DNA from 2 places in the Cohnella sp. LGH genome. Region 2 is predicted to be linked to the other one. Evidence: predicted binding sites of a transcription regulator. Region 2 holds the regulator's gene; the other holds the start of a gene.
The links. The regulator LexA, encoded in region 2, represses DNA repair genes until DNA is damaged. The targets are predictions, from matches to a motif close to CGAACATATGTTCG.
Positions count from the first base shown of each region.

Region 1: the regulator LexA is predicted to act here: its motif matches at 2,639-2,652, upstream of J4772_RS33865 (RpnC/YadD family protein).

Region 1 covers NZ_CP072117.1:8,209,800-8,218,167, forward strand. The annotation lists gene J4772_RS33855 (hypothetical protein) at 1-180, opposite strand, end outside; gene ychF (redox-regulated ATPase YchF) at 270-1,370, opposite strand; gene J4772_RS33865 (RpnC/YadD family protein) at 1,506-2,510, opposite strand; gene J4772_RS33870 (hypothetical protein) at 2,776-2,919, shown strand; gene J4772_RS33875 (hypothetical protein) at 3,157-3,873, shown strand; gene J4772_RS33880 (hypothetical protein) at 3,976-5,430, opposite strand; gene J4772_RS33885 (discoidin domain-containing protein) at 5,492-7,879, opposite strand; gene J4772_RS33890 (carbohydrate ABC transporter permease) at 7,924-8,368, opposite strand, start outside.
Region 2 covers NZ_CP072117.1:2,888,524-2,896,891, forward strand. The annotation lists gene hflX (GTPase HflX) at 1-6, shown strand, start outside; gene J4772_RS12120 (methionine gamma-lyase family protein) at 35-1,303, shown strand; gene J4772_RS12125 (MerR family transcriptional regulator) at 1,401-1,814, shown strand; gene glnA (type I glutamate--ammonia ligase) at 1,841-3,169, shown strand; gene J4772_RS12135 (hypothetical protein) at 3,395-3,712, opposite strand; gene lexA (transcriptional repressor LexA) at 3,976-4,599, opposite strand; gene J4772_RS12145 (LysM peptidoglycan-binding domain-containing protein) at 4,761-5,159, shown strand; gene J4772_RS12150 (DUF896 domain-containing protein) at 5,319-5,507, shown strand; gene J4772_RS12155 (hypothetical protein) at 5,630-6,148, shown strand; gene J4772_RS12160 (HAD family hydrolase) at 6,158-6,958, shown strand; gene J4772_RS12165 (YgaP family membrane protein) at 7,046-7,234, shown strand; gene J4772_RS12170 (1,2-dihydroxy-3-keto-5-methylthiopentene dioxygenase) at 7,483-8,022, opposite strand; gene metH (methionine synthase) at 8,166-8,368, shown strand, end outside.

The DNA.
Region 1 (8,368 bases), 3.6 Mb from region 2:
CTGATTGCCGACTGTTCCCTGCATTTGCAGCAAGGTTCCGCCGCCTTGCCCCGTTAGCGTTTGCGCCAGTCCGAGACCCTGCGCGCCAAGAAGCTGCCCCGTAGATGCTTGCTTACTTAAGGGGGGCTGTTGCGTTGTAGTCGTAGTCGTACGTTGCACCGTTTGAGCCTTGCCCGTCACTTCGCATCTCCTCTCTCTTGGGGATTTCCGGAAGAAATCGCCCGCCGCCGAGATCTATCTTCTATGCGAGTTAAACGCCCTGTCGTACTCTAGACGTTAAACAAGAAGTGCATGACATCGCCATCGGCGACGACATATTCTTTGCCTTCCAGCCGTACCAGACCTTTCTCTTTGGCCGCTTTCATAGATCCGTTGGCGACCAAATCCTCGTACGACACAACCTCGGCGCGGATAAAGCCCCGCTCGAAGTCCGTGTGGATAACGCCTGCAGCTTGCGGAGCTTTCGTCCCCTGACGAATCGTCCATGCCCGTACTTCCTGAACGCCTGCCGTAAAGTACGTGTACAGTCCTAACAGCTTGTACGAAGCGCGAATGAGCCGATTCAGCCCGGACTCGGTCAGCCCTAGCTCCTCCAGGAACATTTCCTTGTCCTCGCCCTCCAGCTCGGCGATTTCGGACTCCACCTTCGCGCTGATATGCACGACCTCGGAGCCTTCCGCAGCCGCATATTCGCGCACTCTCTGCACATATTCGTTGCCGTCGGCGTTGGCCGCGTCGCTCTCGCTTACATTCGTCGCATACAGCACCGGCTTCATCGTAAGCAGATGAAGATCGCGGACGAGACGAGCTTCCTCCGGGGTCAGCTCCAAGCTTCTTGCCGCCTTCTCCGCGGTAAGCGTCGCATGCAGACGCTCAAGCACTGCAAGCTCCTCGACAACCTTCTTGTCCCCGCTCTTCAGCCCTTTGCGCGTACGTTCCATCCGCTTCTCGACGGATTCGATATCCGTCAAAATCAATTCAAGATTGATGATCTCGATATCGTTGATCGGATCGATCTTGCCGGACACATGAGTAATGTTCTCATCCTGGAAGCAGCGAACGACGTGAACGATCGCGTCCACTTCGCGGATATTGGCCAGAAACTTATTGCCAAGTCCCTCTCCGCGGCTAGCGCCTTTGACCAGGCCCGCGATATCGACAAATTCGAAAGCAGTCGGTACGATCCGGTTCGGATTCACGATCTCCGCCAGCTTCTGCATCCGCTCATCCGGCACTTCCACGACGCCGACGTTCGGATCGATCGTACAGAACGGATAGTTCGCCATTTCCGCTCCCGCTTGCGTAATTGCATTAAACAAGGTCGACTTCCCTACGTTCGGAAGACCGACAATTCCGCACGACAATGCCATTATCCTAACACTCCTGACTTCTTGCGACCGCTTGCGACATCTGACGCAAACGCATCGTCAAGCTGTTCAATTCTCACGCAATTATAACGGAACTGCGTTGCAACGTCCACTGTCCAACCTATTGCCCGATAAGCATTATTTCTGCCGCGCCAAGCTCTCGATTTCCTCCGTCGACAGCTCAGTCGCTTTGACAATCGTATCCCTGTCGACGCCCAGTTCCAACAGGTTGCGCGCCACCTTAATCTGTCTGGCCCTTTCACCTTCTTTTCTTCCCTCTCTCCTGCCCCGTTTCAGCGCCTCGGGAATAAACGTCTTGATCATCTCGTTTACCTCCTTTTCCGTTTGTTTATATTCTCCGTAATGACGGTATAAGTAGTTCAGAATATTCTGCAGCACCTGCAACATCTTATCCAAGTCTTCAAGCCGTAACTGCCGCTTCCTGCGCAGCTCCCGCAGTACTTCCACCGTTTCCTCGATCATCGTTTTAAGGCGCTTAAACTCTTGGGCGAGAAGACGCTGCTTCTCGTCGTCCGTACGCTGACTTAGTGCAATGCGGCGCATCCGCTTGCGAGAGCGGAACACCTGCGGCGGCAGCAGAGCGAACAGCTTTCGCTCTTGCATGTCACGGGGCGTCAGCGTCCAGAGCTTCAACACCGGCACCGCGTACATCGTCTCCGTCCCGTCCGGCAGCCGCAATCGGAAGCGCAGCTCGTCGCCGATCGCTTTGTTTTGCTCCAGGAAGATCACGAGCTGCTTGGGGAATGCGAGCAGTTGCACGCCGTCCTCCGCCTTCGCTTCAACTAGCTCTAACGCTTTCTCGAAGCCGTATCTGAACATGCGGATAACCATCGATCTGTTGTTCAGTGTCTGGAACTCGACATGATAGTGAAAAACGCCGCGAATCGTATCCAGCTTCATAAACAGATCGCCGATGATGCGATTGTAATCGTCCGAATCGAATTTGGCGTTGCCGTAGTAAATCGACTTTACGTCGGCTCTGGTAAAATTCTCACCGAACAATCCGTTAAGCAGTTGTAACTGCAAATCTTTGGAGAGTCGGAACAGCACGCTCATCATCTGATCCAACTTCAATGGTTCTTTCTTCGGTTGCTTCTTCTTATCTGGATTCTTTGGCTTCATTATACACCACATCCCCTCTGATCCGCGATTATCCTGCCAACGCAAAAAAGCACACCCCGAGCGCGTTGCCGCGCTAATCGGAGTGTGCTTCACTCGTCGTTTCATGAGCTTTCTGATGACTACTATACCAAACAAACGTTCCTACGTAAAGGAACTGATCGAATGCATTTCCCCAATCCTCCGCTCCATTCTTGACCACCGCCGCAATGCGGATAACGCCCTCACAAACTGCGCACAATGACCTCGAAGAGAGGAGGGATAACCCGTGGAAAACAAATCGCATAAAGGCAACTACAAAGGTACGACCCGGATGCACGCGGAAAATCAGGACATGGCCTTCGTCAATGACACGCTGGAGAATACCAAGTCCGTCGCTCCCGTTCCTAAAGCTAAGAAGAAAACCGATTGACGGCCTCGACTTCTTCCGACGCGGCATCGGCATGAACGCAAACAGCCCGGATATACAGCAAGGAACCCGCTACAATGGGGTCTCTGTACATCCGGGCTATTTCTTAGGAGCAAGCAACAATATGTCCCCTTCCCTCCGCCCAAAAGCAATAAATTATTGCATCTCATCATTTTCCACCGGAACATCTCAGCGATTATTGCGTCTAAATAAATACTTAACTGCAAGGAGGAATAGACTATGCGCAGCAAGTTTCCGCTTCTGGCCGCGGTTCTTCTCGCTGTCCTATTGGCTGGCTGCGGAGCCGCCACCAATAAGAACGGAGCAACCGATGCTCCGATAACTTTCCCGCCCGCATCGTCTTTAGGGGGCCAAGCTACATCTACCGCAAGCGAGGAGCCGTCCGTCGAGCCAAGCGAAAGCTCGCCCGCTCCGTCTACGGATCAAGAGCAAACGTCCGACGCGAAGATCAAGGAGCTTGCGCTCGAAGCCGTCGGTTATTTAAGAGAGAGGGACCTCGGTTCCCTAGTCACCCTGATCGACCCGGAGCAAGGCTTGCGCTTCTCGCCGTATCCTTATGTCAATGTAGATACCGATCTCTCGTTCAAGCCGGAGACGTTCCCAACCTTCAAGGACGAGAAAAAGCTGAAGTGGGGCGAAGCCGACGGCAGCGGAGAGCCGATCGAGCTCACGTTCAGAGATTACTACGAGCAGTTCGTATATACGAAGGATTTCGCGGATGCTCCGCAAGTCAACGTCAATAAAATCGTCGGCACGGGCAATGCGATCTTTAACGTTCCAGAGGTTTACCCTGGAGCCTCATATGTAGAATTCTATTTCCCCGGATTCGACGAAGAGCTCGACGGCATGGATTGGCAGAGCCTTGTGCTCGTATTTACGCCTGCTGGCGACGATTGGCATCTTGTCGGCATCGTTCACGGGCAGTGGACGATCTAGATTTGCACACGACCATCACTGTCGACATCAGACAGGGGCCGGCAACTCCCCCAGCCTTCCGGGAGATGCCGACCCCTGTTTTTAACGAACCGCCTCGGCTATCTAAGCAAAATGAACTTCCTTCGCCAAAGCTACTTTTCTGATGATTTCCTCGGCGCTCTCATAAGGGTTCCACATGCTCTCCGCGCATAATGCCGCTGGGAACCACATATACCGCTCCCATAGTCCATGCTCGACCAACGCTTCGGCGGCAATCCGTTTCGGGTTTTGCTCCACAATGACCTTCAGCGTATCCAACAGATTGTGCAGGTTTTTCATCCAGTAGGCTTGCTGATGTCTCCACTGCTTATAAGGTCGGGCTTTCTGACCGGACAGGCTGTCAATTAACGCTTCGCTGGCTTGGCCGAGCACAATGACGCCTTTCTGATGCTCGAAAGCAAACCAGTTCAGGAACGTTCCGCCCTTGACGACCAAGCCGAAATCCTCCTGCTCGCCTCGCAGCCCGCCGATGTTGGCCGTATACTGCATCGTTTCGGCAATCGACTGGTTATCGTTCGCATCGTAGCTGTACGGGAACGACCCGGCGTCTTCCCAGGTAATGTTTACCCTTGGGTCCAGCTTCGCGAGCAGCGGATAATTCTCTTCGATCGACGTGGCATGGATGCCGAACTTGAGCCACAGCTCGGGGTGTCTCTCCAATAGCTTCCCGGCGATGTGGTTCACCCAGTCCACCACGACCTCCGCAATCAGCTTGCCGCCGATATGCTTTTCCTTCGTTTCCGTGAACGTCTGAAAATAAATGCCGTCTCCGCCCAGATGAGCATACTGCGTCTCGTAAGTGTCGAGCACGCGCTCCGTCCATTTGTTCAGCTCTTCCGGGTCGTTCGGATCGCAATCCTCGCCCCAGCTCCAGGAGAACGACCAGATGACTTTAATGCCCCGGGAATGCGCGTAATCGGTCACTTCCTTGGCGTTGATGGGAGCGAAATCGTTCCAAATCGTAATGAAATTCAGCTTCCACTTGGCCATGTGGTCCATATACTTCCGATAGTCGTAGATGACGTGCCCCCATGTCCAAAAGCCTCTCTCGGGGATGGCCGGAGCGCTGGAGGCTTCGTATTCCGGCATCGGTTCCGTGAAATTCCTTTTCTTCTCGTACAGATCGTCCTCGTTCGGGTCCAAATAATAGTGCTCGAAATCGTTCACGCCGTACAACGTCCCATTCCCGTCCGCGCCGGCGATCACGATCATCTGCCGCTCCGGGTTGAGCGGGCTGGCGAACACTTTAATGGCATACCCTTCCGCTTTCGGATTCGGCTGAATGTGACCCCGCTCCGACAATTCCGCGATCCAGGCATTGGAGCGGACGGTGCCCAGTACAATCAGGTTGTAGTCGCTCAAACTTTGCTTGTCCGTCGCATGCGAGTGCAGCGTCATTAAGTACGGTACATGCGGCTGCACGATATTGTACAGCACGTCGAGCGCATGGCGCTCCACTCCCTCATATTCTCCGTGAACGATCGTCCAGCGGATTCCTTCATGTTTGACATAATCCAAGTAAGGCGCCTCCTTGCTTCTGCTTAAATTTCCGCTTCATTTGCTGCTTGAATCGGCCGTTCTAGCTGGTTTGAATTTCGTTCACGACAAAGTGGTTCCACAGCAGGTTTGCGCTGTTAATTTTAATGCGGATCGCCTTGATCCCGGTCACCGGAGCGAAGCTTACGGTCTTCGTCTCGATGGCGGCGCTATTGCTCGTATAGCTTAGCGTGCCGGAGGACGCTGCTGTGCTCCAACTCGTGCCGTCCGTGGATACCTCCACGTCAAAGCTCGTAATGCCTTGCCCCTGACAAAAATCGCAGGTAAGGCTCAGCTGCTGATAAGACTGCGGCAGGCTGTTGGTCAAGGTCAAATATTGCGGGAAAGTCGGATTATCGGCACTGACGTAAGCCGTGCCTTGATCTCCGTCGATAGCCCGCGAAGCCGGGAACGCTCCGTTAACGCTTGTTGCGCTTGCGGTCACCGTATTCGAAGAGCCGGCGCTATAAGATGGGGTCATCTCATTCACCACAAAATGATCCCACTGGATATTCGCGCTGTTGATTTGGATGCGAATGCCTGTAATTCCCGTTACTGCCGTGAAGTCCACGACGCTCGTCTCAATGGCCGCGCTATTGCCCGCATAGCTTACCGTGCCTGAGGACCCTACCGTGCTCCAATTCGCACCATCCGTTGTCACCTGTACGTCGTAGTTCGTAACGCCCTGCCCCTGGCAGAAATCGCAGGACACACTGAGTCGGTTAAACGTCTGCGGCTGATTATAATAGAGGGTCAAATACTCCGGGAAAACCTGAGAATCCCCGCTCACATAGGCCGTTCCCTGGCTGCCGTCGATCGCGTTGGAGGCCGGGAACAGATTGTTGGCGTTCGTCGCTGCGGCGAATTTCTCTGCCGGAGACAGCTCGATTCTGACCGCCTGCTGCGAGGAATACGGAATCTTCCACGTTCCGTTGCCGTTATTCACGACAGCTATATGGCCTTGGCTAACCCAGTTTCCACTGCTGTCCATATAGCCGTAAGTGGCCGAAACCGGATTTTCCTTGGTCGTAAAATGAACATTCGCGGAATTGGCCGTATCCGATACCGCATAGAAATAGCTTCCGTTGTTGACGACCATGCCCACGGAATTGTCCGTTGAATAGAAAGCAATGTCCTTGCCGGCTACCGACTTGAACGCATTATAGGATGAGACCGGATAGTCGCTCTCCATGTTGTAGCCCGCCATTCTCGACGGATGCGCAGCCGCAATCAGAGAGCCGACTTTATTCATCGCGTTGTTCAGATTTTTCATATCGGTCGCTTGCGCCGTAAACGGGGGCAGCGTTCCGAGCGTCCACGTATTGTACGGGGTTGCGCCTAACATCCCTTGATTGGAGAAAGTCCACGAGTCGTTAAGCTGGTACACGTCGTAAAATCCGCCGTTCACCAGCGCCGTAACCGTCAACGACGAGGTATTTTCGTAGCTTCCCGCATTTTCCGCGATATAGGTCAGGTTGGACCCGGAGCGGGCTTTCACCGAGTTCATCACCGTGGCTACGCTCGATGAATACAAGCTCGGACCATTGAAGTCGATGTGCGGGCTGCTGTTTTTAATATCCGGATCGCCGCTCTTATAGCCAGCCAGATTAACTCTCGTAGCCACGACGTAATCGGACAGCTTGACCTGCTCTGCCAGACTGTTTAGGACGCTGAGCCACTCCGTCTTGTCGGCCTCGTAATTGGCGGCCAGATTCGGCTCGTTGTCCACTTGGAAAAGAATGACTCTATGGTTCGTATCATAGTCGGCCAAGTGATCGAACAAAGCTCTGATCGCTTGTCTCTCCCAGGCGAACAGATTGGCGGCATCCGCGCCTTGCGAAGGAAGATGAGGCGTGTTGGCGCCCGAACCGACTCCGTCCCCGTTATTCCAATATTTATCGTGATTCTGCAAGTAAGGAGGCACATTCGTGTTCCAGCCGTAAGGATATCCCGATAGCACGCCGCCTCCGCCTACATTGGTGCCGAACCAGACGATGTCGATATACAGATCGTACTCGTTCGCCCAATCGACGTATTGATCGATGATCGTCCAGTCGTACACGCCGGGCGTATTCGTCAGCTCCAGATCGGCCCAAGTCAACTGCTGCTGAACGACCTTGTAGCCGAGCGCCTGCGTTTTCTCATAGACGTTCTCCAGCCAACTCAGCGGCATAGGCGTCGGATACGGCGCGTTAGGATAGCTGTCGTTGGCGTATCTGCCTTTTAATTGGGTTGTGCCGGTATTTTGAATGCCGAGGTATAGAAACGGCTTGCCGTCTTTTTGCAAATAATACTTGCCGTCCGGGCTTTGCACGACTTGCGACACGACCGTTTGCGCGGAAGCTTGGGAAGAGCAGATAACGGCAAGAGCAAGCGCGAGCAAAGCAAAACTGGCGTATTTAACCGTTCTTCCGAGCGTAAAGCTGATCATTTTCGAATCACCTCTCAAGTGAATTGGTCGTACCTCCGTTGCGGTTACCCTTTTACTCCGGAGCTTGCCACACTTTCTACGAACTGGCGTTGAAAAATAAAGAACAGCAGCATGACCGGCGTCATTGCGATAACGCTGGCGGGAATCAGCGCGGAAATTTTGACCGAGTTGTCGGACGATTTCGCCAGGAAAGTAAGCGAGATCGGCAACGTCCGCATCTGATCGGAGAGAACCACAATGTTCGCCCAGGCATATTCATTCCAAATGAACGAGAACGCCATAATGCCCAGCGCGGCGATCGCGGATTTGAGCAGCGGCAGCGCGATCCGGAAGAAGATGCGGTACTCCGAGCAGCCGTCGATTCTGGCCGATTCGAGAATTTCATCCGGGATGGCGCGGGCGAACTGCATCATCAGAAAAACGCCGAAGCCGCTGTAGAAGAACGGAATTGCCAAGCCCAGATGGCTGTCGACCAGCCCGAACGATTTC
Region 2 (8,368 bases):
CAATAGCACATTGGCGGAAATAAAGGGGAGCATTATGCAGGCAGCTGAGATCGCGGATTTCGAAAAGCAATGGGAGCAATGGGAGGATGCGGCGGAGGAGCAGGTTCAGGGCGCGTTTCGCAAATTGGACCGCGTCGCGGAAAATAACCAATGGAAGGTCATCCGGGCATTCCAGAAACATCGAGTGAGCGACTTTCACTTCGCGACGTCCACGGGCTACGGTTACAACGACAGCGGAAGAGAAGTGTTGGATCTCGTCTATGCCGACGTCTTTGGGGCGGAGGCCGCGATCGTCAGACCTCATCTCGTATCGGGAACGCATACGATTTCGGCGGCTTTATTTGGTTGCTTGAGACCGGGAGACGAGCTGCTGTTCGTCACGGGGCGTCCTTACGACACGCTGCACAAAGTGATCGGCAAGCCCGGAGACGGGCTTGGCTCGCTAGCGGACTGGGGCGTGACGACGAAAATCGTGCCGCTGCTGCTGGACGGCAGCGTGGATTGGGACGGTGTGGCCGCAGCGACAAGCGAGCGAACGAAGGTGTTCGCGATTCAACGTTCCCGCGGATACGATTGGAGGCCGTCGTTCACGATCGAGCAGATCGCCGCGATGGCTTCGCGCCTCAAGGAGCTGAAATCGGACGCGATTGTATTCGCGGATAACTGCTACGGGGAGTTCACCGAGGAGAAGGAGCCGACAGAGGTCGGCGTCGACTTGATTGCGGGCTCCTTGATCAAAAACCCGGGCGGAGGTTTGGCTGCCAGCGGCGGTTATATTGCCGGCAGGCAGCGCCTGGTGGAACTGGCAGCGTATCGGATGACCGCTCCCGGAATCGGCGGGGAGGTCGGAGCGATGCTTGGAACGACGCGATCGATCTACCAGGGACTATTCCTTGCTCCATTGCTTGTCGGACAAGCCGTGAAGGGCAGCGTATTTGCTTCAGCTATTTTTGCGAAGCTGGGCTTTGAGACGCATCCGCGGTGGGACGATCCGCGAACCGATCTGATCCAGGCGATCAATTTCGCGGGAGCGGAGCCTCTGATTCATTTCGTGCAGGCGATCCAGAAGGCGGCGGCCGTCGATGCGCACGTCGTACCTGAGCCTTGGGACATGCCCGGTTACGAGCACCCGGTCATTATGGCGGCGGGGACATTTATCCAGGGGGGCAGCTTGGAGCTGTCTGCCGATGCTCCTGTTCGCGAACCGTACATTGCTTATATGCAAGGCGGGTTGACTTACGCTCATGTGAAGTTTGCCGTCAAGATGGCGCTGCAAGAGCTCCGCATACGCGGATTTTTGTAAATGAACGCTTCCAGAAACCTTACATTCCTTGACACGTTTTGGGGCCGCGGGTACAATGAAAGTGATTTCAAAGTCAAGCTGGAAGGTTGGGTACGAGATGGGTGACGAGATTCGCAGAAATATGGCGTTATTTCCGATTGGCATCGTCATGAAGCTGACCGACCTGACCGCCCGCCAAATTCGCTATTACGAGCAGCACGAGCTCATTCAACCCGCCCGTACGGATGGCAATCAGCGATTGTTTTCTTTTAACGACGTCGAACGACTGATGGAAATCAAGTCGCTGATCGAGAAGGGCGTCAATATTGCGGGCATCAAACAAGTGATGAATCCGGTCGGTCAGAACGAGAACGAAGGCACGATCATTAACGAAGTGTCCGAGGTAAAGCGGAGGGAGCTGAGCGATTCCCAGCTGCATCGGATGCTTAAGCAGGAATTGCTGCAGGCTAAGCGTCCGGGTCAGGTTTCTCTGATTCAAGGGGAGCTCTCCCGGTTTTACAAGAACAAGTAATTACTCATCCGCTTTAGGAGGCTGTCATGACCTACACACGTGAAGATATTACTCGGATCGCCAAAGAACAGAACGTTCGTTTTATTCGACTGCAATTCACCGATTTGCTCGGTTCGATCAAAAATGTGGAGATTCCGTTCAGCCAGCTGGAGAAAGCTCTCGACAACAAAATGATGTTCGACGGATCCTCGATCGAAGGATATGTTCGCATAGAGGAATCGGATATGTACTTGTATCCGGATCTCAGTACCTGGGTCGTGTTTCCGTGGGTCACCGAGAATAAGGTCGCGCGCTTGATTTGCGACATCTACATGCCGGACGGCACTCCGTTCGCAGGCGATCCTCGCGGAATCTTGAAGCGTGCATTAGAGGACGCCGAGAAAATGGGCTATACGACGATGAACGTTGGCCCTGAACCGGAATTTTTCTTGTTCCAGACGGACGATAAAGGTTATCCGACCGCGGAGGTGAACGACCAGGGCGGTTATTTCGATCTCGCTCCGACGGATCTCGGCGAGAATTGCCGTCGCGATATCGTGCTTACGCTGGAAGAGATGGGCTTCGAGATCGAAGCGTCTCACCATGAAGTGGCTCCCGGGCAGCATGAGATCGACTTCAAGTACGCTTCCGCCGTCAAAGCGGCCGACCAGATTCAGACGTTTAAGCTCGTCGTGAAGACGATCGCGCGCCAGCACGGCTTGCATGCGACGTTTATGCCCAAGCCGCTGTTCGGCGTGAACGGGTCGGGAATGCACTGCCATCTGTCGCTGTTCAGAGGCAACGAGAATGCGTTCTACGATCAGAGCGACAAGCTGGGCTTAAGCGAGGAAGCCCGTCATTTTATGACCGGCATTTTGAAGCATGCGCGCGGCTTTGCGGCGATTACGAATCCAACGGTCAACTCCTATAAGCGTCTGGTTCCAGGTTACGAAGCTCCGTGCTACGTCGCTTGGTCCGCAAGCAATCGCAGCCCGATGATTCGCATTCCGGCGTCCCGCGGCCTCAGCACGCGGGTTGAAGTTCGTAATCCGGACCCGGCTGCAAACCCTTATTTGACACTTGCCGCCTTGCTGAAGGCTGGTCTTGACGGAATCAGCAGCAAGCTGCCGACGCCGCCTCCAGTAGATCGCAACATCTATGTGATGAGCGACGAGGAGCGGATCGAAGAAGGTATCCCGAGCTTGCCAATCGACCTAAAAGAAGCTCTGTCCGAGCTGTTGCGGGACGACATCATCTGCGAAGCGCTTGGCGACCACGCCCTCAGCCACTTCTACGAGCTGAAGGAAATCGAGTGGGATATGTACCGGACGCAGGTTCACCAATGGGAACGGGATCAGTATTTGACGCATTATTAATTGGGAAGATTGTTGTAATATCAGGGGTTTAGGAGATTTAAGGTTTGGGGGCAGGAAGGGGTTTAAGACGGTTATTCTATCGTCGCCCCCGAAACGCCCCTTATTTTTTATTTTTGCCAACAGCGAGATTAACAAGCCCATAATGAATAACCCGGGGGCCTAGACCCCCGGGCTATTCTATTTAAGAAATCCCGCACTGCCAGTGGCCAGGCGGGGATTTGCATATCAAAGCTTAAAGCCCGACAGTTTATCTAGGCTGGCTTTGGAATTTCCAAGTCGAGGGGCAGGACCGGCATTTTTGTTCGCCTCGTGCTCGAGGTTTCTTAGGCGATGCAATATCTCGCTTTGGTATTCCAGAATTAGGCCAATTGCAAAAAAGACGATGCCGGAAACAGCTCCGCTGATCCACCAAGCAACTGCAATGCCCCATCTGAATTCTGATACATAGCTGTCAGTTTGGTTTGCCTGAATAAACCCGGCAATAACAGCAGTCAAAAATGTAGCGATGGCCAAGCCTTTTAATATCTTATCCAACAATATCACCTGATGACTTCCCCATCGGATGGGGGATTTGCTATATTTTCATGTTCACATCATTTTACATCAAACGACTTAGTTTGACGATATGTGGAATCAAATCAAATAGCCGAGGATTCAGGCTCTTGGGCTGCATCTGTCGAGGACAGCCCGCATAAAAAAAGAACCTCAATCGCCGCTTAAATGGAGGGTGAGGTTCTTTCGTATGCGTAAGTATAGTTGTTCTCGTACTATGCGAACACTTCGAGATCGCCAATCATCACCAAGTATTAGTGAAGCGAGCGGATCAGGCCGATAACCTTGCCAAGAATGCTGACGTTGGAGAGGCGAAGCGGCTCCATGCTGGCGTTCTCCGGCTGCAGGCGAATGTGGTCGCGTTCCTTGTAGAACGTCTTGACCGTTGCTTCGTTGTCTTCCGTCATCGCTACGACGATGTCGCCGTTCACGGCGGTCGGCTGCTGGCGCACGATCACGTAATCTCCGTTATGAATGCCCGCTTCGATCATACTCTCGCCCTGGACGGACAGCATGAATACCGGCTGTTCTCCTACCATGGAGATTGGAAGCGGGTAATACTCCTCGATGTTCTCGGTGGCCGTAATGGGCACTCCCGCCGTTACTTTGCCTACAAGCGGGACTGTGCGAACGGAAGCCGAAAGTCTGTGCATCTGATCGTCTTCGTCGCCAAGAATTTCGATCGCGCGGGGTTTGGTCGGATCGCGCCGAATCAGACCTTTCTTCTCCAGGCGATCGAGGTGACCGTGCACGGTAGAGCTGGAAGCGAGTCCTACCGCTTCGCCGATCTCGCGGACGGAAGGAGGATAGCCCTTCTCACGCACTTCGGTTTTAATAAATTCAAGTATGGAATTTTGTCGGCTGGACATCTTGGTCACGCCAAAACCTCCCTATTAAAATAGCTCATGATGACAAATTATAGCACAGAACCCGAGTTCGCACAAACACTCGTTCTAGAGAACGAACGTTCCTGAAATCGTTGACATGAACATGTGTTCGTGTTACGATGTGATCAGAACAAATGTTTGGGGTGAGCGGAATGGTTCATACATGGGTTTCTACTGGAGCAATTTCTGCAACGAAGGCACACAACACGGCTCAGATGACATATAATCGCGATGTGAAGAATAAGGAAGGCTCTTTGAATTGGAGAGCGGCCAGAGGGCTGTTTGTGCTCGTGGCGTTCCTGCTTCTATTCAGCGGCTTTACGCTGATGCGCTCGTTCGCTTCTACCGGAGAGTTGGCGCCTGCCTCGAACGATGAAATCGTAATTTCCGTTGACAGCGGAGATACGTTGTGGGAGCTGGCCCGTACCTATAAGGACCCTGCGCTCGATACGCGCCAAGCAGTCCATGTTCTAATGGAGCGCAACAGGCTTTCCTCTCCTGCTTTGCAGAGCGGACAAGAGCTGATCTTTCCTGCGAATATATTGCCTTGACTTGATGATATAGAGGATACAAGAAAGATCGGCGAATCATTATGCCGGTCTTTTTTTTGATGGTTAAGCAAAGCTTGTCCAGACAAGGCATTGATTCTTGACAAGCCCTCGGCGAAAGTGGCAAAGTAGAGAAGATGCGAAAAGGGGAGTGAGACACCGATGGAGATGGAACAGTTGATTAACCGTATTAATGAATTATCCCGGAAGAGCAAGAGCGAAGGCTTAAGCGAGCAAGAGGTCGCGGAACGGGACCGTCTGCGCAAACAATATTTGTCGGTATTCAAAAGCAACTTCCGCCAAGAACTGGATCGGATCGAGGTCGTCGATCAGCCCCAGATCAAGCATTAACGATAGATATGCAGTCGGAAGAAACCGCAAGATGACGCAGAGGGAACCGCAAGCTGATGGAGGAAGTTCCGACACAACTAGAGGTTCAGGGCGTCGTCCGTAATGTGACGAGGAGGAAGGTTATGTCCCGCTCATGGGAACGAATGGTGACGAAGAACACCAAGCAGATCAACAAAAAGCGCAAAAAAGAAGGCAAACAGGGGATTGCCGCCAATGCCCCGCAGATTGACCGGTTTCAGGGACGGAACTATGTAATACCTTCTCTGTTAGTATTGTTGATTTTGTTCTATATTTTGTTGTCGCAGCCCTGGTCGGATAAATTCCTTCAGGATCCGACGCTGTTTTGGGTGACGATCGGGTGTTACGTTCTGCTTGCGGTGTTTTACTATTTCAGGCGGCCCTATTTGGCTGTGAGTCGGGATACGCTCGAGACACGTAAATTTACGGGCTACAAGACGTTGCGTCCGTCGGAAATCCGTAAAATCGTCGTTCAGCCCGGTTATGTCCTGATCGAATCCGTCAAAGGAACGAACTGGGTATTTTCCAAGATCATGAACCGTTATCCGATCAGCCGAATGGCCGAGCGGCTTAAAGTGTATGCGGAAGTGAACCGGGTAGATTATGAGATTAAAACAAAGTGAGGAACGGAAATGTCGATTAAAGCGGTGCTGTTTGATTTGGACGATACTTTGCTTTGGGACGATCGGAGCGTAAGCGAAGCATTCCGGTCTACATGCCGATATGGTGCCGAAGCGACGGGAGTGGACGAGCAGGAGCTGGAAGCAGCCGTGCGCCGCGAAGCAAGGGCATTGTACGAAACTTATGAGACTTTCGGATTCACCCAGATGATCGGCATCAATCCGTTTGAAGCGTTGTGGGGCAAATTCGAGCGCGGAGAGCATCCGATGTTCCGTAAGCTCCAAGAGCTCGCTCCCGGCTATCGTCAGACGGCCTGGACGAAAGGGTTGGCTGCGGTCGGAGTGGATAATCCCGGGCTAGGGTCTCAGCTTGCGGAAATGTTCCCGACGCAGAGAAGAAAACTCAAATATGTGTACGACGAAACGTTCGAAGTGCTTGAAGAACTGAAAAAGTCGTACAAGCTGCTGTTGCTGACGAACGGTTCTCCGGATCTCCAACAGGAAAAACTGGACGGAATGCCCGATCTGATTCCCTATTTCGATGCGATTGTTATTTCCGGCAATTTTGGCGAAGGCAAACCTTCCTCTAAACTGTTCGCGCATGCCATGGAGCAGATCGGAATTTCGGCGGAAGAGGGCGTCATGATCGGGGACAAGTTTACGACAGACATTCTCGGCGCTAACCGGATTGGAATGACATCGGTGTGGATTAATCGGCATGAGGCCGTTCGCAACGACGATATCGTTCCGTCCTACGAGATTGAGAGCTTGACCGAGCTTCCAGAATTAATTCGTACATTAAATTCGCGCTAAGCGTTTTTTAGTGACTTAGTCACGGTGAACGAGACCGATTTCACCTAAGCTGAAATAGAGTTCACTATTTCATGCGGAGGGATCGGAATGAAAAACGTGGGAACCGTCGATAGAGTATTGCGCATTCTTGTCGGCCTTGGCGTGCTGTCGCTCTTCTTCCTGCTGGAAGGCGGAGTGAAATACGTCGGCTTGCTGGGGCTTGCGGTGCTGCTGACGGGACTGGCCGGGAGCTGTCTGATGTATAGAGTGATGGGCTTCAACACCTGCAAGCGCTAGGGCGTGTCCGCAAACCCGCTCAGGGGCGTCTTTCACCACCTTTTCGCCCCCTGCTTCGTCACTTTTGCTTGACGTACCCCCAGTACGCCTTCACAAAAGTTCCTTGCATGGAACGAAAATTCGGCCAAATCTGCTGCCCTCGGAGTATGCAGACACGCCCTAGGCGAAGTAAGAGACGGCACGACGAAAATAAGGGCTATCCCCTCTGATCGTAAGATCAAGGGATAGCCCTTCGTCGTATCTAGCATCTATTTTACGAATGTCGGATCTTCGAACGGATCCGCCACCCAGCCTGCCGGCTCAATAAACAGACGGACCGCTACGATCGCTTTATTTTCCATTAAGGTGAAGAAATGCGGTTGGCCTTCCGGAACGGAGATGACGTCGCCGGCGCTCAGCTCGACATCGAAGTATCCGGTCTCGTCGTCGCCCTTGATGATGAAAATGCCGCGTCCGGCCGTAATGGCGCGAACCTCGTCCTCCGTATGCGTGTGCACCTGTTCGAACTTTTTGAGCAGCTCGGGCAAGTTCGGCGTTGCTTCGGAGAGCGCGACGATGTCCCACACCTTATAGCCGCGACGTCCGGCAAGATCGCGAATTTCCGCGTCGTAAGTGGAGAGGAGCTGGGCTTTCTCATCGTCGGAAAGCACAAACTTCTCATTCAGCTCGGAAGGGAGCTTGCTCGTATCCCAGTGCTCGTAAAGTACGTTTTGCTTTGTCAGAAACGCACGAACCTCATCTTCGCCGGCAATTCTTTCATTCGTGTTGCGGATGCGAATTTCTGCCATGTTAATTCCCCTTTTCCCAATGTGAATTAATGAATTTATTATAGTCCAATTCCGTAAACCTGTCGATGTGTATCTTTCCGTCCACTGAGGATTCTGTTACTATAGAATTTAATGATTTGACAGACAGGGGAAGAGACTCAATTATGACTTTAACGCAAAATAAACCGTCCCTGCAAGAGGCTCTGGGCTCCAGAATTCTTATTTTGGACGGGGCAATGGGTACGATGATTCAGCAAGCGGATCTGACGGCGGAGGATTTCGGAGGCGAAGAATTCGAAGGCTGCAACGAACTGCTTGTATTGACGAGGCCGGACGTGATCCGTTCGATTCATGAAGGGTATTTGGC